One region of the Syntrophomonas curvata genome, then DNA from elsewhere that is predicted to be linked to it. Evidence: riboswitches for the same ligand, from Rfam matches in the RefSeq annotation. Region 1 holds a riboswitch; each other region holds the start of a gene.

Region 1 (7,774 bases):
ATCTCCCCGAAAGCCGGTTCACGTTCCCACGATACCAGCCGGTTTCCCAGACTGAGCACCGCTACCCGCGGTCGTGGGTATACCGCTAATTCGCTTTTCCCCAGCGCGGCCAGGGCCGACAGTAATCCGGGAGTAATTACATCTCCCGGCTGGGCCAATAATTCGCCCGTCCTGAAGTCTTCACCAACCGGGCGAATAAAACTGCCATCGGCTATAGCTTGGCCCAGGTATACCTTCTTTTCCCGGACGTCTGCTTCTTCATAGGGGACCAGAGCAGCAGCATTTTCAGGAATCACTGCCCCGGTAGCAACTTCAAACGTCTCTCCCTTTTGCAAAGGAAGAGGTAGCCGCTCTGCTGGTGATGAACCGGTGATGGAAAGGGTTTTTTGACCTTTAAGGTCATCTCTGTGGACGACATAGCCGTCGCGAGCCGCTAACGCACGAGCCGGCAGGTTTTCCGCCACGACCACTTTTTCAGCCAGTACCCGTCCGCCGGCCTGCAAAAGAGGTAATCTTTCCACCGGTAAGGATATGAGGTTTTGCAATAAAAGCCGCTGAGCTTCTTCCAGACTCACATTAAGCTGCATGATCCGACCTCCGTTCTTAAGGGCCAATGCTCTTGCCAAAGGGGCAGAGCGGGTAATGACAAACTTTACACTCTTCACATAGACCGCCGTGGCCCAGCGCCACTATATCCGCCCTGCTTATGCGGTCACCGGCAAATATACGGGGCAATAAGAGGTCAAAGGTTGTGATACGGCTATAGAGAGCCCCGGCAGGTACGCCGCAAATAGGAACATGCCCGCGATAAGCCAGCATATTCTGGGAACCGGGGAGGGCAGGGGCGCCATAGAAAACAACCTCGGAGCCGGTAGCCCTTATACCCAGTGGAGTTACATCATCGGGATCCACTGACATGCCCCCGGTAACCACAACCAGCTCAGCCCCTTCTTCGATGTAATTGTGAATCTCCCGGGCAATTATTTCAGCATTGTCCGGAACGATTACCTGCCCCATAATCCTGCCCCCAAATGGAGCCACCTTCTTGCGGATCAACTTGCCGAAGCCGTCTTTAATCTGACCATTATACACTTCGCTGCCGGTAGTAACGATCCCTACCCACAGCGGATGGAAAGGCATAATTGAAATCAGCGGTTCCGGGGCCGAAGCTAATTTTTCGGCTTCCTCCAGGGTATGCCGTTCAATTGCCAGAGGAATCACCCGGGTTCCCGCAACGGTCTGACCTTGGACCACAGCCCGGTTATTATGCATAGTAGCCAGGATGATGTTCTCCAGGTTGTTAATCCAGTTCAGCCGGCTCACATTTACCTTCAGTAACCCGTCATATCGGGCACAGAGATTAACCCTTCCCTGGCTGGGTTCAGTCAATCTCAAGCCCTGGCCGGCTGCTCGGCCGGCCAACCTGGTAGCGGCCTCATCCTCATGGACCATATTATCTTCCGGCTCCCATACGTAGATATGTTCCTTGCCCATGTCCAGCAGATTAGGAATATCAGCCGGGGTTATCAGCTGTCCCCTGCGATAGGCCCTATATTTTTCCTGTCCGGGTATTACTTTGGTAATATCATGGCAGAGCTGCAGCCCCACTGCCTCTTGAACAGGTACCTTCTTCATATTGATGCCTCCTACAATTTTGCCAGTTTAACCGCACAGACCTTGTATTCGCCAGTTCCGGTAATCGGATCCAGGTGGTGGCTGGTAACTGCGTTGGTAGGAGTTTCACTGTAATGGAACGACATCCAGATTACACCCGGAAGAACCCGGTCGGTAACCTTGACGGCAGTCTCAACTGCTCCCCGGCGGGAGGTAACTTTTATCTTGTCACCGGTATTTAAGCCGATTTTTTCTGCATCGGCGGGATTTACTTCCGCCCACTCACGATCCCATATACTCATGATGCTCTTGGAGTAGGGAGTAGTGACATTATAGTGCTGCAGAATCCTGCCGGTGGATAAGAGGAAGGGATATTCCTCGTCCGGCATTTCTCCAGGCGGTATATGCTCGGAAGGCTGGAATGATCCCAGGCCCCGGGTGAATTTGCCTGCATGCAGGAACTGGGTTCCGGGATGCTCCAAGCTGGGGCAGGGCCATTGAATACCGGTTTTATCAATCCGCTCATAATTGATGCCGGCCATGGAAGGAGTCAGTGAAGCCATTTCATCCCATATGTCCTTGGGACTGTCATAGTCGGCCGGATATCCCATGGCATTGAACATGGCGCAGATAGACTGCCAGTTAGCCCGCCCGGGAATAGGTTCGATCGCCTTGCGTACCCTTTGCACCCGACGTTCGGTGTTGGTAAAAGTACCGTCACATTCGGCAAAACTGGCTGCGGGCAGGATAACATCGGCATATTCCGCCGTTTCCGACAGGAATAATTCCTGTACTACCAGAAATTCCAATTTTTCCAGGGCTCCGCGGATATGGTTGCTGTCAGGGTCGGTAAGAACCGGATTTTCACCGAGGATATACATCGATTTGATCTTGCCTTCATGAGCTGCTTCAAACATCTCAGGAATCTTCAGGCCCACTTTGTCCAACATAGGTCTGCCCCAGGCTTTTTCAAATTTTTCCTTTATTTCAGGTACGGTTACATTCTGGTAGCCGGAGTAGACATTGGGCAGGGCTCCCTGGTCACAGGCTCCCTGAACGTTGTTCTGTCCGCGGATAGGACAAACGCCGACCCCGGGACGGCCCAGGTGCCCGGTCAGCATGGCCAGGTTGGCACAGCTCATAACATTACGGGTTCCGCAAATGTGTTCGGTTATTCCCAGGGTATAGAAAAGCATAGCCTTGTCGGTAGTGGCATAGAGGCGGGCAACAGCATACAGATCCTCAACGGAAATGCCGGTTATCTCAGCAACCTTTTCCGGAGGATAGTTTTCTGCTATAGCTTTCATTTCTTCATAGTTTTCGGTGCGTTCTTCTATAAATTTCTTGTCTTCCAGGCCTTCTTTGATAATGATATGCATGAGTCCGTTGAGAAGAGGAATATCGGTACCCGGATTCTGACGCAGCCAGTAGTCGGCTTCATCGACCAGGTCTATGTGGCGCGGGTCACAGACGACCAGTTTGCAGCCGTTGCGGGCTGCCTGTCGCATTTTGTAGCCAATAACCGGGTGAGCTTCCGTAGTATTGGTTCCTATAAGGAACATGAGCTCGGCGTCGGTGGAAATCTCATTGATGGAATTGGTCATAGCGCCGCTTCCGAATGTAGTGGCCAGACCGGCCACAGTCGGCGCGTGTCAGGTTCGGGCGCAGTGGTCGACGTTATTGTTGCCCATAACTGCGCGGGTAAATTTCTGAACCAGGTAGTTCTCTTCATTGGTACAGCGGGCAGAGCTCAGAGCGGCAAAAGAGCCCGATCCGTATTTTTCTTTAATCTCACCAAAACGTTTTGCTATCAGGTCGAAGGCTTCCTCCCAACCGGCTTCTTCAAATTGCCCGTTTTTCTTGATCAGCGGGGTGGTAAGCCTCTTTTCGTTATAAATGTAATCCCAGCCAAAACGGCCTTTTATACAGAGCCGGCGCTGGTTTACCGGGCTGTCCGGATTGGACAGAACGCCGATTACTTGGCCGTCTTTTACCGCCAGGTCAAAATTGCAGCCCGTTCCGCAGAAGGGGCAGGTGGTTCTGACCCGTTCGATCTCCCACCGACGGCCTTTGCCGGCCATACTCTTTTCCTGCAGGGCTCCGGTCGGACATACGGCCACACACTGTCCGCAGAAAACACAACTTTCGGAATCGATATAATCCACATCGCCGGCAGTAGTAGCCTTGCGCCGGAACCCGCGGTTAATATAACTCAGGTTATCGGCGCCGGTTAATTCTTCACAGGCCCGGACACAGGCGCCGCAAAGAATACATTTGTTGAGGTCACGGATAATAAAAGGATTGGAATCGTCTATGGCATAATCGTGCTTTTCTCCCTGGAAGGGACTTTCTTTGATCCCATACTTGTAGCAGTAGTCAGCCAGCTTGCAGTCGCCCAGTTTATCACAGGTCATGCAATCCAGGGGATGATTGGCCACCAGTAATTCCAGAATGGTGCGCCTGGCTTCCGCGATGTCCGGGGACTCCGTATGCACTACCATGCCTGGACTAACCGGGGTTACACAGGATGCCGGGAAAAGACGATTTCCTTCCACTTGTACTACGCAAAGGCGGCAGGCTCCCAGGGGTTTTAACTCCGGGTCATAGCAGAGCCGGGGGATTTCTATCCCTATCTGGTCGGCTGCCTGCATTATAGTAGTACCTTCCGCAACTTCAACCTCCTTTCCATCAATGATCACTTTGACCATTCCCACTCCGATCACTCCTTCCATAACTCTTGCTTGCTCTCAAGTCAGATAAAAAAACAAAAAAACCCCCGCCTAACCTGGAGGTTCAAATAATTGCACCGGATACAGCTAAAAGAAGTCCAGAAATAGCAATTATCTGGTCCTTATCAGGCGGTCTCGGGCTCCTTTCCAAAATCGGGAGGCGAACCTGTTTCCAGATTCACCCTATCGGCTTTACACCATGGCTTTACGGCTTTAGGCATACCAAGCTCGGAGCAATGTAAAACGGCAGGCCTTTCTTCAATCCCCCCTCCCTTAATCATTCGCCAGACAGAGAATTCCCCGCCCGGTTATTTATCCATATACACAGAAAACAGGTATCCGTACCGGCAAAAAGCACATACAGCTACCTGTTTTGATAAAAACAAATAGTTATATTGCAACTCCTTTCCACAATACGGGGAGGCACAGGCGTTTCCCTCTGCACCCAGGCCTTTTAGCCATAGTAAATCACCTTAGGTTAAAAAGCTCGGAGCAACTTGTTTGTATAAAAGACAGGCTAGTGACAAAAAAGTACGCTACACCCGTCCCACGATAGAACGTTTATCAGGTACTCCTTTCCACAGTACATGGAGGCACAAGGTGTTCCCCTCTACCCATAGGCCAAAGCCCCAGTCCGACAGCCCGGAGCTTGTCTCCTGACCGGAGCCGGGTCATAAAAGACAGGGTACTGGTAAAAAGCACACTACACCTCTCCAAATAAAACAGACGGATAATGTGCTCCCTTCCGCAAACGGGGAGGCGTTTCCCCCGGTACCCAGCCCAGTAACCCTGGCTGGCAAAATTTGGGCTAAAAGGCTCAGAGAAAGAAATCTTGATTTTTTGCAATATTTCTAAATTTATAGTAAATATTTGTAATTATTCTAGGAGAAGTCGGAATTTATGTCAAACCATTTAATGGTAAGTATAAAATTAATTTATACTCCGCATGATAAGAATTAGATATCAGAACGTTTAATGCATGAAATTTGGCCTATATGTTTTTACGATGGGTTTAATAAAGAAATTTTATATCGTTTTAATACGGTTATGAAGTTCAGGAGATTTACAACAGCTGGTTCTCCTGACCCTCTGCTTTCTGAATCATCCGTATCCTCGACGGACAACCGGTATCTGCACGTTGACCGCCTCCGATTCATGATAATCCTTACCAATTACTCTCATTACTTCCCGCCCTGCGGTGGAGCGTAACGTCAACCGGGTTGTTCGTTCTGTCCGCACATGCCCTCGCCGTTCAATATGATGTCCAGCATGTCCCCGGACACTTGATAATTAAAGATTTTTTGATAAAAATCCTGGGCTTCCTGCTTGATATTTATATCCGGAAAGCGTTCGGGATAAAGCAGATGCGCAGTCCACATTACGGCCAGCGGTGTTTCCACCCCCTCGGCATTACCCCAGCGGGATATGCCGCCGGGCATCTGATAAACCCTGCTTTCTTTTACCGCCTTTAAGGGGGACCACCGGAAACTGCCGCTGATATATTTTGCTGTCTCAGGTTCATTTACCAGGATCACATCCGGGTCCCACTGCAGTATCTGTTCCAGGCTGGCAGAATTCTTGCCTCCAAAATGCCGCAAAGGCTGATCCACCGATACATTTATGGCTCCAGCTGTCTGGGTCCAATCAGCTGCCAAAGTGTCCGGCCCATCCGTATCAGTGGCTTCGTCCGTTGCGCGGTAGACCCGCACCCGCTCTGCTTCAGGAATAGTTGCCGCCACTTTCCGGACCTTATAAATACAATTCTGATAGTAATCGTTATATAGCTTCCCCCGCTCTGCTGCCCCCAGAGCCTGAGCGATAACCGTAACAGCATGCTGCTGTTCCTCTATACCGGAGTAGTCCACCGCCAGGTAAGGAATATTGGATTTTTCCAGTTTTTTCGCTTCGGCCGGATCGGCTGCGGTACTGTTTTTAACCAATACCACATCCGGGTCGGCTTTAAGTAACTCTTCAATATCTATAGAGCCTTCTGCAACGGGTACCAGCGCCCGGCTTATGTCCGGATAGATTTCATTCAGCAATACATCTTGCTTCAGATCATCAGGTACGGCAACAATTTTGTCACCCTGGCCCAGCATAGCGGTCGCATACCCCGCAAAAGCATATAAACAGGCCACCCGTTCAACTTTAGCCGGGACTTGCACCCGGCGATCCAAGCAGTCGGTGACGGTAATAGTTTTCCCCCCACCGTCCTGGTTGGCCCGCCAGTAACGTAATCCCATAACCGCCAGCAGGATTATCAATAATATTAACATCAGCCGGAGATATTTTCTGTCAGTCACTGTTTTCCCCTCCTAATTATTGATTATTTCTTCGGCATACTTAATGGAGCCGCTTGGCTTGACAAGATGGAGGAATCCAGCGGGCAGGCAATCACCCTGATACTAACATTATATAAGATTAAAATGTTTTTTCCACTCAATCCGGCAGGCGCAGGCATACCAAGGCCGGAAGCACCCCCATAATCAGAGGGTGCTTCCGGCCTTCTTTGAACATGAATCCTAGGGCAAATGAACGAGAGAATGCCTAAGGAAATCTTAGCGTATTCTATTTTTCATAGGGAGTTACTATCCATTTCAGGCAATTGTCTTTTTTGCCGCCGAAAACATCATAACCTTTAAGGATATCATTTAAAGGAGCACGGTGGGTGCACAGGAAGTTGGTGCTGATCTTGCCCTTTTCAATGAGCTTGATCAGCTCGGGAATACGGTTGGCGTTCACCAGCCCCATGCTGATTCTGATGTTCTTAATCCATAAGGTGTTCATGGCAAGTTCCTGGGGCTTTTCAAATACGCCGATCAGGGAAACGGTGCCGCCTGGCCTGACGCTGTCTATAGCCATATCAAAGGTTGGCTTGAAACCGTTGGCTTCAATGGTGACATCGGCGCCGCGGCCTTGAGTCCTCTCTCTGATCGCATCTCCGACACTGGCTACCTTATTAGGGTTAACGCCCACGTCGGCAATACCGTTCTTGACCGCGAAATCCAGACGATCCTGATTGATGTCAACCGCAATAATCTCAGCGGGTCCCCATAGCCTGGCGGTAGTCATGGCACACATGCCCACCGGGCCGCCGCCCATCACGGCCACTGTGTCGCCAGGCTCAATGCGGCCTTGTTCGGCGCCGAAATAGCCGGTGGAAAGTATGTCGCCGACGAAAAGCACATCTTCTTCCGTCAGCCCTTCCGGTATGGTGAACATGCCCAGGTTGGCATGGGGTACCCGAACGTATTCGGCCTGGCAACCGTCGATCATGTATCCGAAAATCCAGCTGCCGGTGGTGCAGTGAGAATAGACGCCCCGTACGCAATAGAAGCATTCGCCGCACTGGGTCACACAGGAAACGGCAACCTTGTCCCCCACTTTGTTATTCCGAACTGCGGGGCCTACCTCCACGACTTCTCCGACGA
Region 2 (7,774 bases), 310 kb from region 1:
CAGCGCTCTTCAGGTCTATGTCGGCAACCCAGTATTTTAAGGCCGCAATAGCTACCGGGTCTTCTACCAGCTGCCGGCGGCAGGCCGTTTCACAGGGGTGAGGGCATACTCTTCCCAGGCTGGCGGGAAGGGGTAGTTTCTCTTTAATTAGTTTAACTGCTTCCCGATACTGTTTATTGGCTATTAAGCCCACATAGCCCTGGCAGTCGGTATGGGCCGGGCAGGCGTTGATGCAGGGGCCGCGGCAGTCTCCGATATGGTCTGATAGCAGCAGTTCCAAGGTCATCTTGCGGGATGACCGGATGCGTTCGTTATTGGTGCTAATGACCATGCCCGGAACGATTTCGGCAGCGCAGGCCCGTAGGAGTTTAGGGTTGCCTTCGGCTTCTACTACGCACAAACCGCAGCCGCCATATATTTTTACCCGTTCGTCATAGCACAGGGTAGGTATATCAATGTTGTTTGCCCGGGCTACATCCAGTATGGTTTGCCCTTTAAAACCCTTTATCTCTTTTCCGTCAATGTTTATGTTTATCATTTTTTTCTCCCTCCTCCCCACCTATTCAACTGTTACCGCATTGAATTTAGTTGGGCATACTTCCATGCAGTTGCCGCATTTTATGCACTGCTCCTGGTCAATGACATAGGGTTTTTTCTTTTCGCCCTTGATGCAGCTGACCGGGCATTTTTTGGCGCACAGGCTGCAGCTTTTGCATTTTTCGGGGTCGATACGGTAAGTTATGAGGGCTTTGCATTGTTTGGCCGGGCATTTCTTATCATTAATATGGGCTTCATATTCCTCCCGGAAGTAGCGTATGGTGGTAAGCACCGGGTTGGGGGCGCTTTGGCCCAGGCCGCAGAGAGAGCCTTCCCCTACTTTCAAGGCGATTTCCTGTAAGAGCTCAATATCTCCCGGCTGTCCCTCACCGTTACAGATGCGTTCCAGTATTTCCAGCATGCGCTTGGTACCGATTCTGCACTGTACGCATTTGCCGCAGGATTCCTTCTGGGTGAAGTCCAAAAAGAACCGGGCCACATCCACCATACAGGTGGTTTCATCCATTACCACCATGCCGCCCGAACCCATTATGGCTCCGGTGCGGGTGATGGATTCATATTCTACCGGGGTATCAAGTAAAGCCGCCGGTATGCAGCCCCCGGAGGGTCCCCCGAGTTGTACGGCTTTAAAGCTGCGGTCTTCTTTGATGCCGCCGCCGATTTTATATATTACGTCTCTCAGGCTTAGTCCCATGGGTACTTCGACCAGGCCGCCTCTTTTGATTTTTCCCGCCAGGGCAAATACTTTGGTCCCTTTGCTTGCTTCACTTCCCATGGCGGCAAAGGCTTTACCCCCTTCGGCTATTATCCAGGGTACATTGGCGAAGGTCTCAACGTTGTTGATATTGGTAGGTTTTCCCCAGTAGCCGGACTGGGCCGGGAACGGGGGTTTTAACCGGGGCATTCCCCGCTCACCCTCCAGTGAGGCGATAAGAGCGGTTTCTTCACCGCAAACAAATGCTCCGGCACCCTGTTTTATCCTGATGTCGAAGGAGAATTCGCTGCCCAGTATTTTGGTACCCAGCAATCCTTTATTTTGGGCCTGTTCAATCGCGGTTTCCAATCTCCGGATAGCCAGGGGGTATTCAGCCCGGCAGTAGATTATGCCTTCGGCTGCGCCGATGGCGTACCCGGCTATGGTCATCCCTTCCAGAACTGAATGCGGGTCGCTCTCCAGTACGCTGCGGTCCATAAAGGCTCCGGGGTCGCCTTCGTCGGCATTGCAGACTATATATTTGATTTTCCCGGGGTTGTTGCGGGCAGCGTTCCATTTGAACCAGGTGGGAAATCCTGCCCCTCCCCGGCCTCTTAAACCTGATGTTTTTATTTCTGCTGTTATTTCTTCGGGGCTCATTGCGGTTATGGCTTTATTCAGAGCTTTATAGCCTCCCCGTTCCATGTAGTGCTCGATTTGTTCCGGGTCGATGAGGCCGCAGTTTCTCAAGGCTACTCTGACCTGTTCAGACAGGAAGTCATTGGGTTTTTCCCGGCTGCTAACCAGGTATTTTTCTACCGGTGTTCCTCCCTGAACATGCTGTGTTATTATTTCTTTGATGTTTTTCTCATCGACTTTGCCATAGGTAAATATTTGTCCCTGGTCATCGATTATGTCAACCAGCGGTTCGTTATGGCACATACCTATACAGCCGGTCTGCTGTATATCTGCCGATAAGTTATGGCGGGCAAGCTCCGCTTTAAGGCTCTCCAATGTTTTCAGGGCTCCTGCGGCTATACCGCAACTGCCTAAACCTACGCGTATTTTCATCATTGCTCGCCTCCCTGGTCAACCTGTTTCTCACCGGCATACAGGTCTTTTATTATGCTTAAAGCTTTATCCGGGGTTAACGGGCCGTAGGCCTGCCCGTTTATCATCATTACCGGAGCAAGGCTGCAGCACCCTAAACAAGCTACATTGGTAAGGGTAAATAATCCGTCCGGGGTGGTTTCCCCCGGCTTTATTTTAAGTTCCCGGCACAGGGCGGCTTCTATCCTCTCCGACCCGTTTACATGGCAGGCGGTGCCCTGGCACAAGAGGATTACATATTTTCCTACCGGGGTTAAACGAAACTGGGTGTAGAAGGTAGCTACACCGTACACCCGGGCCGGTTTCAGGTTCATTTCCCGGGCTATATGGCGTAGTACGGTAAGCGGCAGGTACCCGTAGATGTCCTGCGCTTTTTGCAGGACGGTAACCAGACTGCCGGCCTGGTCACGGTATGTACCCAGCACGTCAGCTGATTTGCTCAAATCAACCGAATCATCGGTTATTGTATCCTGGAGCCGGTTTTTGTCGTGACAATTGCATAGCATATTTATGCTAACCCTCCCCTTTCCTCTTCAGTTGCGGGATAAGACCTGTTTATATAATCGATAGCGAAGGCAGGCTATCTACATTTTCAAGGTTACTACCAGTATCCTTGCTTATCGGCTGCAGGTCAATGTGAATAATATGTGCTGCTTCAGAAGCCTGGCATATTCTGACTCTGTCTCCTCTATCCAGGGTTGTTTTCACTTCCCCGTCGACGGCCAGGCAGGCGGGATGAGGGCTGATAATTTTGCAATTAATCTGCGCGTCTGCATTTACCACCACGGGAGGCAATAATTTTAACTGGGTACATATCGGGGTTATCAGCAGCGCAGGGAGGCTTGCATCTACTACCGGCCCCCCGGCTGATAGTGAATAGGCAGTAGATCCGGTTGGAGTAGCACATATTATTCCATCCCCCCGCAGGTGTTTCGCAGGGCTGTTGTTAATCCGTAATTCTATTTCCATCACCTGGGGGCTGATCACCTTGATTACCATGTCATTCAGCGCCGGTTCCATTAAGCGGACGTCCTTGCCTTTTTGAACGCTGACCGCAAGCATAGTTCTTGCTTCTACCTGGTATCGGCCTTTAATTAATAATTCAAGAGCCGGCCATAACTGTTCCGGTTCTATACTGCTCAAAAAGCCTACCCGGCCGAAATTTACCCCCAGAATGGGAATTTCCTTCCCGGCCAGCCAATGGGCGACTCTCAGTATGGTTCCATCTCCGCCCAGCACGATAGCCAAATCGGCATGCTTGATAGCTGCAGAAAGGGGTTTCTCTATGAGTTCCGATTTCACCCCATAGATCGCCAGACGCCGGTTCAACTCAACCGCCATGGCACGGGCTCGCATGTCGTCTTTACTTGCAATTATAACCTTCATTATATACAGCCCCTTAATTTTCCGCGTTGCCTGATTCAACCCGTTCAGGGGATTTATCCCGGCTGACTTAAGAAAAGCCAGCCGGGATGACCGGTTTTTTAGTACAGGCCTAGTTTAGCTTCACTGAGGCTTATGAAGATGTTCTTTTTCTGGCTGTAGTGTTCCAGCATCATCTTATGGGTTTCGCGGCCAATTCCGGATTTTTTGTATCCGCCAAAGGGAGCATGGGCCGGCAGGTTATTGTAGTTGTTTACCCACATACGGCCGGTTTGTACTGCTCGGGCTACCCGCAGGGCCCGGTTGATGTCTTTGGTCCAAACTGCACCGCCTAATCCATATTCGCTGTCATTGGCCATCTTGATGACTTCGTCTTCGTCTTTGAACTTGATTACGCATACTACCGGCCCGAATATTTCTTCCTGGGCCACTCTCATGTCGTTGGTAACGTCGGCCAGGATGGTAGGCATCATGAAGCAGCCTTTGTCCAGGCCATTGTCGTTTAATTTCTTTCCGCCGTAGGCCAGGCGGGCACCTTCTTTTTTACCGATTTCAACATAGTTAAGTATCTTTTGCAACTGGTCTTCGTTAACCTGACATCCCATCATGCTATCCTGTTCCCAGGGAAGGCCGACCTTGACTTTACTGAACAGTGAAATCATATCGGCAAGGAAGCGGTCGTAAATGTCTTCATGGACAAATACCCGGGAGCCGGCACAGCAAACCTGGCCCTGGTTAAAGAGGATGCCCATGGCTACGCCTTCAATGCCCTTGTCCCACGGGCAGTCGGGGAAATAGATGTTAGCTGATTTGCCGCCCAGTTCCAGGGTAGCCGGAATAAGCTTTTTGGCAGCCGCATCGGCAATTTGATAACCTACTTCGGTAGAGCCGGTAAAAGCCAGCTTGGTAAAGCCCTGATGCTCCAGCATATAATTGCCGGTGGTGGAGCCTCTACCGGTTACTACATTTACCACACCCGGAGGCAGGACTTGTTCCAGCAGTTTGGCAAATTCGAGGATGCTGAGGGAAGTGGTTGAGGACGGCTTGATTACTACACAGTCGCCTGCCGCCAGAGCCGGAGCTATTTTCCAGGCAGCCATCAGGAAGGGGAAGTTCCAGGGGATGATTTGTCCCACCACACCGATAGGTTCGCGCAGAATGATGCTCATATGGTCCTTGTCAATCATAACCGCTTCGCCCTCTTCGGTTCTGATGGCGCCGGCAAAGTAACGGAAGTGGTCAGATGCCAGAGGTACGTCTATGTTCAAGGTCTCCCGGATGGGTTTGCCATTATCCATGGTCTCTACCATAGCCAGTTTTTCTTTGTTCTCATCTATCAGGTCGGCAATTTTTAACAGGATTGTAGATTTTTCTTGCGGGCTGACATCCTTCCAGCCGGCAAATGCTTTCCAGGCCGCGTTTACCGCCATATCCACATCTTCCTTGCCGGCGTCTACGCAGGTGGCCAAGAATTCGCCATTGGCAGGGCAATAAGCCTTAAAGGTCTTACCTTCCGAACCGTCAATCCATTTTCCATCGATGAATAGTTTGTAGCTGTCATCCCATACTTTTTTCATCAATAATGCACCTCCAAATTCTCTAATCCTCTTTTGCTTTAATACAGATATTTACCCCGGTAATTATCCTGAATCTGATACCACCTCCTTGAGGACTTATTACTGAGGTTATAGGAACTGATTAATGAGGAAATAAAAAATGCTGCACCAGCGGAAAGGCGTAGTCCAGCATTATGAAAGAAGCTAAACCAGCGCAGGGCATAGTTCAGCTCCGGTTGGAAGGCGACTGACTAAAGAGTACAGTTCGCCATTATTGTTATAACTAATTCCCCTTTCCGCAACGGGAGGCTTATTCGTTTCCAAATAAACCTTAACGTCCTGTTATCCATAGCTTTTGCCTTAGGTCAACAGCCTCGGAGATATTTTTTCAAAGAACTTCTGCTACATTTTTGAAGCAATAAACGTGCCAACTTTTGGTTGCAGCACGTCAGAACCGGTACAAAGGTCGACCGGGCATGGAGGGAGTAAATTTTTCTTATAATTGACCGGGCATAAATATATGTAATGGTTTTGTAACCTCTTTGTTCGTCTTTTGTGTAATAGTGACATCATGATTACAACTTGGTTCAAATAAAAAACCCCGGCAACCAAACAGCCGGGGGATAAACAGGTAACGCTCTTCTTGTGATTTCTAATCTCCGCTTAGCAAATCGCCCAGTATGCGGCCTCCTATTCCGCCTACGCCGCGGGATTCGCCGGTATTGCTGATACCACTGGCGGCAATGATGCGGTCCGCCAGACGGGATAAGGGAAGGCTTTCCAGATAGACCAGGCCAGGACCGGTCAGGGTGGCCATAAACAATCCTTCGCCACCGAAGAGAGCGTTTTTGAATCCGCCGATAAACTGAATATCATAGTCGACGCTGGGGGCAAAAGCAGCCAGACAGCCGGTATCCACCCGAAGGACCTCTCCATGGGAAAGGTTCTTCTCGATTAGGGTGCCGCCGGCGTGGATGAAGGTCATGCCATCGCCTTCCAGTCTCTGCAGGATGAAGCCTTCACCTCCGAACAGGCCCGCACCGATACGTTTGGAAAAGGCTATTTCTATTTCCGTACCCCGGGCGGCACAGAGGAACGAGTCCTTTTGACATATAAAGCCGCCCCCCATTTTTTGCAAATCCAGGGGAATAACTTTACCCGGGTAGGGTGCGCCAAAAGCCACTTTTTGTTTGCGGTTGGCGTTATTTAAAAACGTAGTGATAAAAAAGCTCTCGCCGCTTATCATACGCTTAAATCCTCTGAACATTCCGCCCCCGGTTCCGGTTTGCATCTGAATACCCTGCTCCATGTACATCATGGCGCCAGCTTCAGCCCTGACCCCTTCACCGGGGTCCAATTCGATCTCCACGATCTGCATGTCATCCCCGAAGATTTGATAGTCGATTACATCGGCCATAGTGAACCTCCTTTGTTTTCTTAAAATTTTATCACAAGGAGTGGAGATTTTACTCGGAAGATTTTGCTATCGACCCTTGAATTACCTATTTATTCAAACTTGCGTAAAACTCTCTTAGCGCGGGGTCAGGGACGGGAGCCTTGGCGAAAATACTTTTTGGGGCGGGAATTGACAGCAGTGCCTTGGGCCCGCTTAGCTCCAGTGTTTTCTGGGATTTCGTTACCGCCCGGACAATCTCCTTTTGCCGGGAAATATCCGGGATCGTTTTCATGCTGGCTGCCAGGTTCCTTATAATCTCCTGATTGCTGAGCCCTGATCGGAAGCTGACGGCCCGATTCAGGCTTTTAATTTTTCCATCCGCACTTATATAGGTACCCTCATTTTCCACCGGAACAGAGGAAGGAAGTATTATATCAGCCGCCTCCGCGGTTGGATTCATATACGGAGTTGCGACCACCAGCAATTCCAGCCGTTTCAGCTCTTCTTTATCCACTATACCTGCCCCCACCGGGTCTTCATTCAAAATAAAGAGCCCCTTTACAGCCCCCTCTTTCAGGCCAGTTTCGAGTTCAGCAGCGGAACCGGTGACACCCAGGTTCCATAGGCCCAGATGGTTGCTGCCCGGGGTAATCGCGATCATGCCGCTGTGGGGAGAGCCTATCCGGCCGGTAATAAGAGCCAGGTCTGCAAGCAGTTCGACTCCCGCCTCGTTTACCTCACTGCCGTCAACCACTATCATGGCTTTCTTGGCCCGGGCAAAAGCTTCTGCCGCTTCTTGCGCCCGGGTTCCAGGTTCTCTGGTAACCAGGCCCTTTTTGAACCAGTCGTATCCCTCCACAAAACCGGCAATGAAGTCCTCCGCCGCCAAATTATTTTTAACCACCGCGGCCAGAATATCAATTAGCAAATCATATTCTGCAGTCTCCCTGATGATAACTGCGGCCAGGTCATCCACCATGGTTGGTTCCGGGCTTATCACCATCAGCCGGGCTCCTCCTTTAACTGCGGCTCTGATTTTAACCGCGCCCACCTGACTGTGATTTAATGAACCGACTA
Region 3 (7,774 bases), 1.5 Mb from region 1:
GGCATTATACTTTTCCTGGGGAGGCGCCTGCTCGACTTTAATGAACGGTACATATCCTCCCATGGTCTTTAGCCAGGCAAAATCGTCCTTGGTGAAAGTGGATATGGTATCTACAAAACGGGAAAAGCGGTCAAAGTTTAATAGAATATAAAGGGTTGGCCCCACGGTAAAAATAACCCCGGCCCAGCGGTGAACCAAAGAGGCGTTGGCCGGTCCTCCAAATATACTGGCTATACCGGCGATATCCCAGTAAAAACCTATTCCCGTAAGTCCAAGAACAATAAAGGCCAGCAGGTGAATCCAGTGCATGGTACGGGTTTGGGTATCATGCTTCAGTACATTTCCTTTAATTTCTTCGCTCATCACTATACCTCCCTTTTACGCTGCTTCATGGTTGTCTTCGCCCTGGTGACGCCCTTTAAGTTCTTCGATAAAGGTTGGGATATCTTTGCCATATTTAGTGTGGAGCAGGTGATGAGCTTTTTCGCTCAGGTATTTCTCCTCCCCGGGTGACAGGAATTCCCGGTAAATCTCGACTATCTCCGGATTTTGATGGGATTTGCGTAAGGCCATTTTTTCGTCCAGGGTATAAAGTCCCGCTGCCCGCTGGGCAATATAATCGTCACCGGCAGCAAAAGCATCAATACCTATCTTGGCGAAAACCCCGGATACTATGACGGCAACAGCCAGCATGCCGCTTCCTTTTAGGAACTGACGTCTGGTCATGCCCGTTTTTTCAATAAAGATATTCATAACAGGATCCCCCTTCCTTTAATAGGTATCACGCCTTATGGGCTGACCGCCGCCATTAATACATCCGCCGGGACAGTTCATCACTTCAATAAAGTGATACTTGCTGCGACCAGCCAATACATCTTCAATTATACGGTCAACGTGCTTGGTGCCAGTTACTATACATACGCTGACCGGCAGGGCCTTTCCTCCCAGGGCTTGGATCGGGACCTCTACCACTGCTTCTCTTACCGGTTTAAGCCCTCTTACTGCCTGGAAATCAACTTTACCCAGGGTTTCCCCGCTAAGTACTTCGTAGGCGGTACGCAGAGCCGCCTCCATAACTCCTCCGGTAACTCCGAATATGGTTGCTGCCCCGGTGGAGCTTCCTATAAATTGATCGGCGCGTTCATCATGAAGATTGACAAAATCTATACCTGCAGTCTTTATCATTTGCGCCAGTTCCCGGGTGGTCATTACGGCATCAACATCCTTGTAGCCGCTGGCAATGAATTCAGGACGGTCGCATTCATACTTTTTGGCGGTACAGGGCATGACCGAAACGGAATATATACTGCCGGGGTCAAGGTTTAGTTTCTCTGCCAAATAAGTCTTGGACACGGCTCCGAACATTTGCTGGGGAGATTTGGCAGTTGAAACATGGGGCAGGATTTGCGGGTATTTATCTTCGGCATACTTTACCCAGGCGGGGCAGCAGGAAGTAAACTGGGGGAGAGGTCCGGCATGTTCAAAACCGGGAACCCCCAGGGCGTTGAAGACCCGGTGGATGAGTTCAGTTCCTTCTTCGGTTATGGTCAGGTCAGCCGCAAATTCGGTGTCGTACACCTTATCAAAACCGAGTTTTCTTAAAGCGGCATACATTTTATGTTTGACATTGGTTCCTGGCGCCAGGCCGAATTCTTCACCCAGAGCTACCCTTACTGCCGGGGCTTCCTGAACTACTACGAATTGGTTGGGATTATCCAGAGCTTTTATTATCCGCTCATTGACCATGCTGAAATCGTCAATAGCGCCAAAGGGACAATTGATAAGGCATTGTCCGCAGTTTATGCATTTCCCAACTTCAATATGATGCTTTTCCCCCAATCTGCCCTGGATGGCGCCGGTAGGACAGATGGACGTACAATGATCACAGGCCTTGCATTTATCACTGACATGAATAACACCATTATTTAGCACTGCAGTACTCAATATTCTCCCTCCTTGTATAGAAGTTCACAGAAAACAAAAAATCCTTCACCTCCTTTGCATGAACCATCCGTCTGATTGACTTCTATCCTTCATGGATAGGTTCACTCCCGGTTTATATCCGGGAAAAAGAAAGTTTAGGAATTCTGCTCCTGCTGTCTGGTTTCCAGCAGCTTCGTTTTCACTTCGTGTGAACGACTATTATTAATGAATATTGTACCAATTAAAGATTACTTTGTCATTAGCGGATAAAAAAAGGCCCGCTTACAAAAGCAAGCGGGAGGAAAAAGATTGGGATTGTATGAAAAAGCCTTTTACAGCTTTTTGCCATATGTAAAAACAATGGTCGTATCCTCGTAAAAAAGGTACGACCAACCAGACCTAACAATATAGGCCTAAACTGAACTCCTTTTCACAATAGGGGAAGGCACAGGAGTTTCCCTCTGCACCCAGGCTCCAGAACCATAGCAAAACACCTTAGGTAGGGGAGCTCGGAGAACCTATTTATTTTGTTCAGCTTATCACATGGTCAGGGAAAAGGCAATAAAAAAATCCAACTTAGATATGGGCTTTTTCAATTATTTCTATAAAGTAGTCGAGCAGATAAGGGTCGAATTGTATACCGGCAAAGCGCCGAAGTTCCGAAATAGCATCATTTTTTTTCATGGCTTTGCGATAAGGGCGGTCGCTGGTCATGGCGTCATAGGCGTCGGCAATAGCCAGCATCCTGCTTTCCAGAGGAATTTCCTCTGCTTTCAGCCCCAGGGGATAACCGTTTCCATTCCACCATTCATGGTGTTTTAATATCCAATCGGCGATAGGCACCAGATCCGGGGCGGACAGGGCGATGCGGTGCCCGATTTCGGAATGGCGCTGCATTTCGAACACTTCTTCCTCGCTCAAAGGGCCGGGTTTAAAAAGAATATTATCGGAGATTCCTACCTTGCCGATATCATGAAATTCAGCTAATAAGCGCAGGTCGGCGATATGATGGCCGGGCAGCCCGATATATTCTCCCAAAGACGCTACCAGCCCCTGAATGCGTTCTGCATGCCCCTCGGTTAGAAAATCCCTGGCCTGAAGTGCTTTCATAAGCGTTTTGACAATAGCGCTCCGGGCACTCTGACGTCGGTGAAGTTTTTCCCGATACATGTTATTGTCAGCCGCTTGAAAAACTTCATTCATGCTTATGGAAGGCTCATTCCGGACAGCAAAGCCGATAGAAAGACTTAGGGGTATATCCGGGTTGTTATTGTTATAGCTTTCTACTGCGTCCCGAACTCTCTGACAGGCGGTCTCTACAATCAGTTCCGGACTGCGCAGCATGAGAACGGCAAATTCATCGCCTCCTACCCGGGCTACCACATCATCGCCCCGGAAGCATTTTTCAATCACCCGGGATACGGCAATCAATACCTTATCACCGGCATCATGCCCCAGGGTATCATTTACCAGCTTCAGACCATCCACATCACAGACTAAAAGACCGGTGGGGTAGAAGCGGCCGTTTTCTATCCGCCTAATCTCTTCTTCAAAGTAAGTGCGGTTATATAGTCCGGTAAGCCGGTCATGCAGGCTGAGATAACGAAGCTGCTCTTCGATATGTTTACGCTCGCTTATATCCCGGATAGACTCTATAGCCCCTACCCGGTTGCCGTCAGTGTCAAAGAGGGGAGAGGCTTTAACCCAAATGTAGGCGCCTTCTCCATCATATACGCCCGGAGAGAAGATTTCCGTATACAGGCTTTGCCCCTCGCGGCGGACTTCCTTGTAATGCTTGCCTATATCCTCGTCTGAAGCCGTAATCAAGTCCAGCAGCATAGGGCGGGGGTATCCGTAAAAAGGTATGGCGTAGCCATAATCACCCTGCCCGATTATGTCTTTTTTATTAAGACCGGTCATTTCCTCAGTAGCGCGGTTCCAGGCAATTACCCTGCGGTTCTGGTCAATGACAAAGGTAGCATCGGGAAGGAATTCGATTATATCAAGCAGCCGCTGGTTGGTAGCCCGAAGCTGATTCTCCATTAACTTCCGTTCGGCTATATCCCGGGCGATACCCTGTACCGCATACGGCTTGCCATCTTTATACAGGAGCCGGGGGCGAATCTCCAGAGGCACCCGTTGGCCGGACTTGGTGATAATGTCCAGCTCATAGGTGGGGATGCGCCCTTGAAAAATATCCTTTACAATTTGTTTGCCGGCAATATCCGCATGTTCCGGGGCGACCACATCCAGGAAACCTATCTGCAATGCTTCCTCACGGCTGTATCCGGTAATCTGTTCGGCATTTTTATTTATTGATGTAAACTTACCCTTTAAGTCATGTATGTAGATCAGATCATTGGCATTCTCGAAGAGATCCAAGAAGTGTTCCTGGCTTTCCCGCAGGGCTTCCTCGGTTAGCTTGCGCTGGGTAATATCCATGAAATTGCCCAGGGTAGCAAGTTTACCCAGGTATTGTATAGAGGTGACCGTTTCCATGATCCATTTTATATTGCCCCCTTTTTGTATTACCCGGTATTCATAAGGGGGAGTAGGGTGCCCTTTTAGCATTCTGATAGCGTTTTCCTTGACCTGAGCCCGGTTTTCCGGAACTACCAGATCCAGAGAATTGCCCCCCCGCAGTTCAGCTTTGCTAAACCCGATCAATTTTTCGAATTGGGGATTAACATCAACAAATTTACCATTTTGAACTATAAAAATACCTATCGGCGAGCTTATAAATAGAGCCGTGAATAATTCCTGCGAACGTTTATTGCGGGAATCAAGCAGTTCCAATTCGGCAATTTGCTGGCGAATTTTTTGTAGACTTATTTTTAACTGCTCTTGCAGGTATTCACTATTTCCCACTACAGAACCTCCCGATAGGAAAATTTTTTAAAAGGGCAGAAAAGCAGCAAAAAAGAGAAGGGCAGTAACGTAAATGGCTTTAGTAAACATGGTATGTGCGTGTGTTGCAAGCAATAGTATCTTAATTATTATTCTACTTTTCTGGTTAATTACCTCTTTAACTTCCAAAAAAAAGAATTTCATAAATATAAGGCTGGGGCAGCTTTTACACTGCGATGCTCTGCCCCTATTGGCAAGAACTGTCGGGGCAAGATTACAGCCCGGCGAATATCCAGAACCTAAAGGCTGTGAGCAGGATATGAACTGCTTTTTGTAGAAATGATTTAAATAAAACAATTCAATGCAATTTGGGGGTGGCGGCATGAATTTTATCAATATGCCTGAAAATGTACGGGAAATTCTAATCAAACTACATGACAATGGTTATAAAGCTTACATCTATGGCGCCTGCATAAGGGACTGCCTCTTGGGGAAGGAGCCTATAACCTGGGATATTACTACCAGTGCGCTGCCCAATGACATAGTGGTTATTTTCGATGAGAAAGAAGGCTTCGCTACCATTCCCTCGATTGAGGATTATGGCGTCGTTACCGTTGTTTTTAAAGAAGAGAGCTACCGGATTAATACCTTCCGCACCGGGGAAGCAAGACGGTTTACCGATGATATTAACCAGGATCTGCTGCATAAGGATTTTACCATGGACTCCATTGCCTATAATGAAGAAGAGGGCCTGCTGGATCCGTATGATGGCGTGGAAGATATTAAAAACCGGTTGCTGCGCTGTGCCAGAAACCCATATGACCAAATGCGGGAAGACAGCGTAAGAATCCTGCGTGCCGTAAGATTTGAAACCGAACTGGGGTTTAAGATTGATGCGGAATTATTGCAGGCAATCAAGGATTTGAAAAACAGTGTTCCCGTCAGCGGATCGGAAAGGGTGTGCAATGAGCTCATCCAGATTATCTTGAGCGATGTGCCCTCCCGCGGGATACGCAGGCTCATGGAACTGGGTTTGCTGGAGGTGCTTATGCCCGAGCTGATACCGACGATAGGCTTTGACACACGCAGTTCGTATCACGATAAGGATGTGTTTGAACACAGTCTGATAGTTATGGATAGTACCGAACCTAATCTTACGCTGCGGCTGGCTGCCCTTTTGCATGATATCGATAAGCCCAACTGCCTGACGGTGGACGAGCAGGGGGAGGGGCACTGCTATGGTCATGCCAGCGGGGGCGGCGAGATGGCGCGGACCATATTGGAGAGGCTTGATTTTGACCGCAAAACCATAAAAGCAGTTTCAGCCCTTATCAAGGAACATATGAATGATTATGACAATATAACCGATCTCAGCATTAAAAGACTGATAAGACGGGTGGGGCCGGACAACATCGACCGTCTGTTTGCACTCCAGCTGGCCGATATTAAGGGTGCCAAGCTATCGGGGCGAGACCCGGAACGGATAATGAAAATAAGAAACAAATGCTGGGAAGTATTGTCCCGTCATGAACCCTTAACGGTTCATGACCTGGATATAAGCGGCTATGATCTGCTGACCCTGGGTTATCCTCCCGGAAAAGAGATAGGGGAGGGGATGAGCTATCTGCTGGATAAGGTGGTGGACAATCCGGGCCTTAATCAACGGGATACCCTCATTGCTTTATTAAAAAACAAACAATAATAGAAACTGTGGTATTTCTCAAATTTTAGGTTTTCAACGAGGACCATATGCGATTAAAAAGCTGAATGATTATTAAAGATATGGCTGCTGCCAGCAGAACGATAAGCAGTTCCAGGCTGCCTGGCGGGGTGGTTTGCAGAACCCGGTTCATCAAAGGGGTATAAACGGCAGCGGTTTGCAGCGCCATGACCAATACGATAGCCCCCCAGATATAAGGGTTGAAAAAAAGGGTCCGGTTCAGCCGAAGCAGTCCCCCGGTGCGGACATTAAAGATATGCAGCAGCTGCACCAGTGCCAGGGTAAGGAAGGCAACGGTTCGGGCCGCATCCAGGCTGTCTGTTGACTCCAGGGTATACAGGTAAGCGCCCAGGGTCGCTGCGGCCAAAAGCAATCCCTGGAACAGTATAAGCAGTTGAAAACGGAGGGTGAGTATCTCTTCCCCGGGGTTGCGGGGGGGACGCTGCATTACATTTTCTTCGGCTGGTTCCCAGCCCAGCGACAATGCAGGAAAAACATCGGTAACCAGGTTAAGCCACAGGATCTGCAGCGCTGCCAAAGGAAGGGGAACCCCGATTATTAGGGCGATGAGGATTACCAGAATCTCACTCAGGTTACAGGAAAAAAGGTACTGAATAAACTTATGGATGTTATCAAAAATTACCCGACCCTCTTTTACGGCCCGGATAATAGTGGCGAAGTTGTCGTCGGCCAGTACCATGTCGGCTGCCTCCCGGGCCACCACCGTTCCTTCGATGCCCATGGCAATGCCGATATCAGCTTCTTTGAGCGCAGGAGCATCGTTGACCCCGTCCCCGGTCATAGCCACGATTTCACCTTTTTCCTGCAGGGTATCCACAATATTAAGCTTATCCCGGGGACTTACCCGGGCGAATATGCTAACCTGACCAATTTCCTCAGCCAGTTCCGCACTGGTCATAGTCTTAAGCTGTTGCTGGTGGATTACTGCTCCGTAGGCCAGTCCCAGCCTTTCCCCGATAGAACGAGCTGTCTGCGGTTGATCACCCGTAATCATGATGGTTCTGATTCCGGCCCGGGCTGCTTCTTGAATAGCGTTGGCGGCTTCCCCGCGGGGAGGGTCCATTATACCGGCCAGCCCTAAGAAAATAAGGTCATGGAAAGCATCTTCGTCAGCCGATGCTACTGGACGGTAGGCTACCGCCAGTACCCGTAAGCCGCGAGCGGCCATATCATCGTTGATTTCAGCGATAAGCTCTTTTTCCTGCCCGCTGACCGGCTTAAGTTCCCCGTTTACCTGCCGGCGGGTGCAGGAGTTGAGAATAA
Region 4 (7,774 bases), 270 kb from region 1:
TTCTTATATCCACATGAAAATCAAGTATGATGTAGTGGTAGTGGGAACTGTGCCCGGCAGGCCGGAGAGAAAATGTTATCTGGTCTGGCAATGTCAAGAAGAAACCGATATTACGACTTTTTATACCTTTAAGGGCTGGCGTCAGGTGACCGGAGATGATTTATGCGGTTACTTGCGCCTAATTGATGGTTCCTCTGTCGTAATTGATCTTGACTGTGAGCTTAAGGACGGTTATGTTCACATCCATGGCAACATTGTTGACAAACTCTGGAAAGAAGAGAATCTGGTTGTTCTGGCAGCTAAGCCCTTTGGTGGAGTAACGGTAAAACATGAGTTTCAAGAAACCGAAATTCCGGATTGTGACTGCCGCCGGAGATAATAAAAAATTCGGTTTAGAATTTTTATAAGATATGGAGCACAGGCAATTATGAATTGACCCTGCGTCAAAAAACGGGACGAATTAATTTTTCGTCCCGTTTTTCAAATATAATATCACCTCAGGTAATGATTTTGCCTATGCACCCGATGTCCCGGGCGTATATACGGATAGTTCCAGTAAAGGGTTGGTACCAGATTTAACAGGTTTATAGGCTCCTCGGTACAATCATTGTGATTATGATTGTAATCACTCAGGCCCGAATGGATATGTCCTATTTCCTGGCCAGAATCAGCGTCGGCGTAATAATCCTCATCGAAGTCTGCATCCGACTCATCAGCGTCAGCGGAATAATCCTCATCGAAGCCTGCATCCGGCTCATCAGCGTCGGCGGAGTAATCCTCATCGAAGCCTGCATCCGGCTCATCAGCGTCGGCGGAATAATCCTCATCGAAGTCTGCATCCGGCTCATCAGCGTCGGCGGAATAATCCTCATCGAAGCCTGCGTCCGGCTCATCAGCGTCGGCGGAATAATCCTCATCGAAGCCTGCGTCCGGCTCATCAGCGTCGGCGGAATAATCAGAATCGGGACTGAACTGAATTTCCTCGTTAGCGAAGATATATTCGTTAATTGGATCATTACCTTCATCTTCCGGCCATGCCGCATCAATAAATCCCTGAACATTCATTTCATCGAAGTTGTTATAATCATTGTACCTGCCCGGAGGGTTGCTGGCATCAATTCTGCACTTTGCCGGGCGAATTCTGATATATGGCGTATGATTAAAGGTCAGCATTATATCACCTCCCTTCTGTTTTTAAGCCTGTTTCTGTTAAATATATGCCAAATTAAGAGAAAGGTTATTAGCTCTATATTTATAAAAAAACACCCCTGGGGCGAATTCGCATCCCAGGGATGTTAAGATTTGGGAGGAAAATCAGCTTTTAATCATCCCAGTGTGCCAAAGGCCCTACGGCCAGGGCGGTAATGGCGCCGTTGCTGACAGCGGGATGATCAACATTGTTGGTTTCGGCGTTGATTATTTCCACCACATAATGGCAGCAACCCGGACAATCCTGGCATTCACAGAAAGTAAAACCAAAAGAGTCAACTGTTTCAATCCTGGTAAAATGTCCACTGTTAACAGACGGCGCTGCTTCGGCATTTCTGACGCATAAACCACCGTGAACTTCTATAAAGCGCTCGTAATTCCAAGTGCCAAGGGCTACCCTGGCCCCGTTTTCACAGACCTTGATTAACTGAAAAGTAAGTCGCAGGTCGCTGGGGTAATAATCCGCTTCCTTAAAGGTAATCAGACTGGAAAAATCAATCTTTACTGTTGGACGAACCAGCGTTCTGGTGTCTATAGCGACACTGGCAACAACATAGGGATTGAACAACTGGGAATTGGATTCGCTATGATCAGGCAAAACGACCCCGGTTCCGCTCCCGCAGGCTAATATGGTTTGATTGACATTACCTGGCGGCGGGCAGGCGCAATTCATCTTGTAGGTAGACATTAACAATACCTCCTATAATGTTATAGCCACAGACCAGATCCCAATGCAGTTATTCGGCAATTGTTAATAGTGGTTATTTGAGGGATAAAATACCATGGCCTACCATATAGTATTCTCTGGATACCGAAGGTGTTACATTAGCAGTAATCCCGTCCCCATGACAAACCAAAAAAAATAGACCCTGTAAAAGAGTCTATAAAAAGAGAGTGAATGAGATATGCAATTAACTAACCGGAGTTAGTGCATATTTACAGATATTTTTTATTCTTGGCATGATAATGAGTATGCAGCAGTTCATGGGATTTGTGTCCCAGGGGCTCATGCAGGAACTCATCATAGAGAGTCTTGACTTCCGGATTTTCGTGGGATTTCCTGATGGCGCAATTCTCATCTTCCACGTAGATGCTTTCAATGCGCTCCACCCGTTTGGCATTGACTTTGGTGATTGGCTGTCCGCCGCCGCCAATACAACCGCCGGGACAGGCCATGATTTCTATAAAGTGGTAAGGAGACTCGCCTGCTCTGACCTGATCCATCAGTTTGCGGGCATTGGACAGGCCGTTGGCTATAGCCACCTTTACCTTGGTACCGCTCAAGTCAACTTCCGCTTCCTTGACGCCGGTAATACCGCGGGTAACCTCGAAGTTGACGTTCTCCAGAGTCTGGCCGGTTACCACTTCGTAAACCGTTCTTAAGGCTGCTTCCATAACTCCGCCGGATGCTCCGAAGATAACGGCGGCACCGGTATAGGCTCCCATCCAGGAATCAAAGCTGGATGCAGCCAATTTATCGAAGTCTATTCCGCTCATCCGGAACAGGCGTCCTATTTCCCTGGTGGTTAAGACCAGGTCTACATCCTGGTAGCCGCTGGCGTTCATTTCCGGCCTGGAGGCCTCGAACTTTTTAGCGGTACAGGGCATGATGGATACGGAATAGATCCTGGCCGGGTCAATACCCATCTTGTCCGCCCAATAGGTCTTTACCAGCGAGCCAAACATCTGCTGCGGTGATTTACAGGTCGACAGATTGTCTAAAAGGTCGGGGTAAAAAGTCTCACAGAAGTTGATCCAGCCCGGGCTGCAGGAGGTAAACATGGGTAGGGTGCCGCCTTCTTTAAGACGTTTTAAGAGTTCGTTGCCTTCTTCCAGAATGGTCAGGTCGGCAGTAAAGTTAGTATGCAGCACATGATCAAAACCGATTTGTCTTAGTCCGGCTACAAAGACTTCCATGGGCATATCGCCCGTCTTCATGCCCACTTCTTCACCAATAGCAGTTCTTACTGCAGGAGCAATCTGAGTCACAACAATTTTATCCGGGTCGGCAATGGCTGCCAGCAGCTTGTCAATTTCTTCAACTTCACCAATAGCTCCCACCGGGCAGGCATGGACGCACTGACCGCACATGACACAGGGGCTGTCCATCAGGTCACCACCCATGGTCGGTACTACCATGGAGTGAACTCCACGGCTTTCCAGACCCAGGGCGTTTACACTTTGGACTACCGAGCAGGCATCGATGCAGCGGCGGCAGAGTACGCACTTGTCAGGGTCTCTGAATATGGACGGGGTAGAGTAGTCTTTCTCCAGGCCTCTTACCTTCAGGGTAAATGGGTTGTCACGGATGAAGTACTCATTGGCCAGGTCCTGCAGCTCGCAGTTGCCGTTGCGGATACAATTCAAACAATCCTGGGGATGATGAGCCAGAATTAATTCCAGTATGGTTTTTCTGGCTTCTATTACCTTGGGGGTGCGGGTTTTAACAACCATTCCTTCCATTACCGGCTGCGCACAGGCGGCTTGGAGAAGTCTGCTTCCTTCAACTTCACATACGCATACCCGGCAGTTGGCTTTTACTGCCTGGTCCGGATGATAACAGAGTGTAGGAATTTTGACACCGACTTCTTTAGCTGCCTGCAGGATGGTTGAGCCTTCGGGAACGGATACTTGGATTCCGTCTATCGTTAAGTTAACCATTATATTCCCTCCTTCGCTCTTTCCTACATCAACTTGGCATTATAGTCGGCTGCAAAGTGTTTGATGGTGGTGAGTACCGGCGCCGGTGCTGCCTGCCCCAGACCGCAGAGGCAGGCAATAGACATGACATCGCCCAGTTTTTGCATAAGTGCAATGTCGCTTAAACTGCCATTACCGCTGTTCACCGATTCCATCAGTTCGTGCATGCGGGCGGTGCCTTCCCGGCAGGGCGCGCATTTACCACAGGATTCGTGTTCAAAGAACTTGGCAATACGGGTAGTTACATCTACTATATCGCGGCTTTCGTCAAGTACGAAAACGGCTCCGGAGCCCAGCGTAGCTCCTATAGCAGACATATTGTCAAAAGCCGCCGGCGTATCCAGAAGTGAATCGGGTATAAATGCACCGGAGGTTCCGCCTATCTGTACGGCCTTAAACTTCTTGTCTCCCGGGATACCGCCGCCGAACTGGAAGACGATTTCTCTGATGGTAGTATTGGTTGGTACCTCAAAGAAGGTTTTATTATTAACATCCCCGGTCAGAGTAAATACTTTGGTTCCCGGGTAGGAGGGAACACCGATGCCTGCATACCACTCGGCCCCTTTTTCAAGGATTACCGGGATGTTGGCAAAGGTTTCAACATTGTTGACTATGGTCGGTTTCATCCATAAACCTTCGGATGGAGGATAAGGGGGCTTGAAACGGGGTTCACCCCGTTTGCCCTCGATCGACTCAATCAGGGCAGTTTCTTCACCGCAGACATAAGCCCCGGCTCCGCTTCTTACCTCGACGTCAAATCCCTGCAGTACGCCTTTGGCTTTTGCCTGGCTGATGGCGTTGTTCAATATATCGATTAACTGGGGATATTCCCCGCGCAGATATATAAAGCCTTGTTTTGCTCCGATAGCATAACCGCAAATCGCCATTCCTTCGATCAGGGTGTGAGGGTCGTTTTCCATAATCAAACGGTCTTTATAAGTACCGGGTTCGCCTTCATCCGCATTGCAGACCACATATTTTTCATCAGCAGGGGCCCGGTAAGCAAAAGACCATTTTTGCCCGCAATTAAAGCCTGCACCACCCCGGCCTCTTAAATTGGATTTCTTGACTTCTTCTATAAGCGCTTCTCTATCCATACGGCTGGCTTTTTCCAGGGATTTATATCCCCCCTGGGCCATATAGTCTTCGATTTTCAAAGGATCGATTTTGCCGTAATTACGCAATACGATCCGCATCTCTTCGGCCATTTTTTGACCTCCTTTCTTTATGTTTGGAGTCTTGAGTCTTTCTAATCAATGGCTAGTACCGGTTTTTATTGACTACTTGTATTCTGCCAGAATGGATGGTATCCTGCCCGGGCTTACATCAAGATAGGGCTTGCCGTTTATTGTAATCACGGGAGTTGCCTGGCATTGTCCGACACATTCAGTATACTCCAGAGCAAACTGGCCATCTGAGGTGCTCTCTCCCATTCTGATGCCCAGCTCTCTCTCCAGCGCTGCCACAACATCGGCGGCTCCTGCTACATGGCAAGGCGCACTTTCGCATATTCTAATTACGTTTTTACCCCTGGACTCTACCGCAAACATAGAGTAAAAGGTAGCTACACCGTAGGCTGCGCTGGCAGGAACATTAAAGACTCTGGCTGCCTCAGCGACAGCTTCGACGGGCACATAGCTGAATTCTTTCTGTACCGCATGAAAAGCCTCAATTAACCCCCCAGGCTTATCCGCATAGCTGGCAATAATCTGTTTATAATCCATCCCCATATCCCTCCTTTCCTCAGATATTGCTTGAAAAGCCAAAACTGCAATGGAAGCCGCGATTTAAGCTAATACAAGGCATATAACCTGTAGCGGGTATTTGAAGTGACCAGCCCTAATTCGAAAAATGCCAGGAACCGAAGAAGATCCTGGCATAAATTTTGGAGCTGAATCGTACCCCAACCATACCCGACAAGCGGCAATTAACCAACGGGAATATCGATACATCTCCAAACCCTTGGCCAGGCGGTATTATAATGATTAACCAATTTTAAATTGCCTAATGTTTCCTAATCTTCTTTCCGAAAATGGGAGGCGCAGGCGTTTCCGCCTTGAACCCTAAGGGCATAAAATTTACCCAGCGGCCAATTGCCCATAGCACTTAGCCTTAGGCCAATTGGCTCGAAGATATTGTTATTAAACTGTAAAATTGTTAAAATTTTCACTAATGCTTATCTACCAACCCCTACTTCATTACAAGCATTCTGCAATTATTCCGCGAATTCCTCCTTAATATAAAAAATTTTTGTTTCACCTATAAAAAACTTTGGCAGAGATATTTTTGAAGACGACCCCAGATTTTAAGCATAAGCCCTCGTATTTATAAACAAAAAGAATAGCGGATAGATTGGGAAAATAACACAAATGCAAATCGCCTGTGCGCTGACAAAGCAAGCTTAGGGTTATAATGACTTTAATATAAAACAGTCCTCGGGAGGAACAAAATGCAGGTATCCAGAAGCAGCGAACTGGAGACGATCGCGCAGACTGCCTGGCGGGACTACCATTATGGTAATAAGGAAGTATTAAACGATATATATGACAGCATAATACCTTTCTGTCTGCGGGTCAGCTCCAAAACCTGTGGCAAGTATATACATGAATTTGACGAGGAAGCGAGTATTGCCCGCCTGGCCATAATTGAAGCGTTTGATAGATATGAACCTGGTCGGGGAAGTTTTTTACTCTATTTGGCCCGGGTAGTGCGGAGCCGCATTATTGATTATCAGCGCCAGGAAAAACGTCGCCCCCTGCCGTTTTCTTTTTTAAAAGAAACGCAGCTGGACGACTTCAATTTTGACGGTGAAAATCAGGTGGAAGAAATCCTGGATGACCTTAGCCGCCAGGAGGAGATACATAGGTTCAGAGGTTTGCTGAGCGATTACCAGATTGATTTTAAAGACCTGGTGGCGGGCGGGCCCAGGCAGATAAGAGCGCGGGAGAAAGCTCTGGTTATCGCTTGGAAAATCGCCCGGGATGAGGAAATGACCGCCTGGTTGATGAAAAATAAAACCCTGCCTCTAAAAGAACTGGAGCGCAGGTATGCCGTAAACCGGAAAACTGCTGACCGATATCGAAAATACATCATTGCCGCCGTTCTGGTCGCAGTTTATGATTTACCGCTGTTAAAAACCTATATCGAGTCATAGGGAAAGGAGAATAGGGATGGCCAAGGAAAAGGGTCTGGTGCTTGAAGCCGGAGAGGGCTGGGCCATAGTGCTGCTCCCCGGCGGGGATTATAAACGGGTTAGAACCCGGGAACGCTTACAAACCGGGCAGCTTTACCAGTTAAAAAGCAATGCGGCGTTAAAATATGCAAGTGTGGCGGCCGTTTTTATTCTCATCACCCTAACCAGTCTCGACTTTTTTACGGTCACGGCCAGGGCCAACGTATCCCCGGGAATCAATCTGGGTCTGAATCGCTGGGATCGGGTGGTGTCAGTAAGAACCAGTAATACTGATGCCAAAGCAGAGGTGAAGGACCTGAGCTTGAATGGGAAAAGTCTGAATCAGGCGATAAATATGATAGTCGAAAGGCGGGGAAGCGAGCCGGGGTTGGCAGCCGGGGATAAGGGAGAAAACAATCAGGTTAGTGTATCCTTATCCGTCAAGAACCAAAAAGACAAGCAAAGAGAAGAAAGGCTGTTGAAAATTATCGATACCACTCTTAAAGAGAGTGTGGCCGGGCAGCAAGGCCGACCTTCTGCCGCCAAGGTTATCCGCAAAGGCAACCAACTGATAGTGATTGATGAGCATCCTCCCGGTCAGACTTCGAAGACACCGGGGAATAGTGCGCCTAAGGGTGAAAAAAACAAACCGGAACCGAAACTGCAGGAGCATAAGGTAAATCAGCTTTTGTT

The links. Region 1 has a riboswitch for molybdenum cofactor ahead of fdhF (formate dehydrogenase subunit alpha). Riboswitches for the same ligand answer to the same signal wherever they lie in the genome.
Region 2: another riboswitch for molybdenum cofactor. It lies ahead of ACU70B_RS08660 (aldehyde dehydrogenase family protein); the one in region 1 lies ahead of fdhF (formate dehydrogenase subunit alpha).
Region 3: another riboswitch for molybdenum cofactor. It lies ahead of ACU70B_RS03360 ([FeFe] hydrogenase, group A); the one in region 1 lies ahead of fdhF (formate dehydrogenase subunit alpha).
Region 4: another riboswitch for molybdenum cofactor. It lies ahead of ACU70B_RS08845 (NADH-quinone oxidoreductase subunit NuoE family protein); the one in region 1 lies ahead of fdhF (formate dehydrogenase subunit alpha).

What each region holds. Positions count from the first base shown of each region.
Region 1 is NZ_CM129641.1:2,250,656-2,258,429, forward strand. It holds gene ACU70B_RS10140 (molybdopterin molybdotransferase MoeA) at 1-587, opposite strand, end outside; gene ACU70B_RS10145 (molybdopterin-binding protein) at 604-1,635, opposite strand; gene fdhF (formate dehydrogenase subunit alpha) at 1,647-4,328, opposite strand; molybdenum cofactor riboswitch at 4,468-4,589, opposite strand; molybdenum cofactor riboswitch at 4,729-4,848, opposite strand; gene ACU70B_RS10155 (ABC transporter substrate-binding protein) at 5,555-6,646, opposite strand; gene ACU70B_RS10160 (alcohol dehydrogenase) at 6,912-7,774, opposite strand, start outside.
Region 2 is NZ_CM129641.1:1,940,915-1,948,688, forward strand. It holds gene ACU70B_RS08640 (FAD-dependent oxidoreductase) at 1-538, opposite strand, end outside; gene ACU70B_RS08645 (NADH-ubiquinone oxidoreductase-F iron-sulfur binding region domain-containing protein) at 560-2,323, opposite strand; gene nuoE (NADH-quinone oxidoreductase subunit NuoE) at 2,323-2,868, opposite strand; gene ACU70B_RS08655 (NAD(+)/NADH kinase) at 2,918-3,748, opposite strand; gene ACU70B_RS08660 (aldehyde dehydrogenase family protein) at 3,847-5,322, opposite strand; molybdenum cofactor riboswitch at 5,575-5,693, opposite strand; gene ACU70B_RS08665 (TIGR00266 family protein) at 5,954-6,718, opposite strand; gene ACU70B_RS08670 (FAD-dependent oxidoreductase) at 6,804-7,774, opposite strand, start outside.
Region 3 is NZ_CM129641.1:789,969-797,742, forward strand. It holds gene ACU70B_RS03350 (formate dehydrogenase subunit gamma) at 1-363, opposite strand, end outside; gene ACU70B_RS03355 (iron hydrogenase small subunit) at 379-753, opposite strand; gene ACU70B_RS03360 ([FeFe] hydrogenase, group A) at 772-1,944, opposite strand; molybdenum cofactor riboswitch at 2,331-2,450, opposite strand; gene ACU70B_RS03365 (PAS domain S-box protein) at 2,500-4,791, opposite strand; gene ACU70B_RS03370 (CCA tRNA nucleotidyltransferase) at 5,153-6,472, shown strand; gene ACU70B_RS03375 (cation-translocating P-type ATPase) at 6,498-7,774, opposite strand, start outside.
Region 4 is NZ_CM129641.1:1,981,465-1,989,238, reverse strand. It holds gene ACU70B_RS08870 (hypothetical protein) at 1-379, shown strand, start outside; gene ACU70B_RS08865 (hypothetical protein) at 493-1,173, opposite strand; gene ACU70B_RS08860 (DUF4489 domain-containing protein) at 1,322-1,897, opposite strand; gene ACU70B_RS08855 (NADH-dependent [FeFe] hydrogenase, group A6) at 2,146-3,870, opposite strand; gene nuoF (NADH-quinone oxidoreductase subunit NuoF) at 3,894-5,117, opposite strand; gene ACU70B_RS08845 (NADH-quinone oxidoreductase subunit NuoE family protein) at 5,190-5,633, opposite strand; molybdenum cofactor riboswitch at 5,913-6,053, opposite strand; gene ACU70B_RS08840 (sigma factor) at 6,359-7,063, shown strand; gene ACU70B_RS08835 (anti-sigma-I factor RsgI family protein) at 7,080-7,774, shown strand, end outside.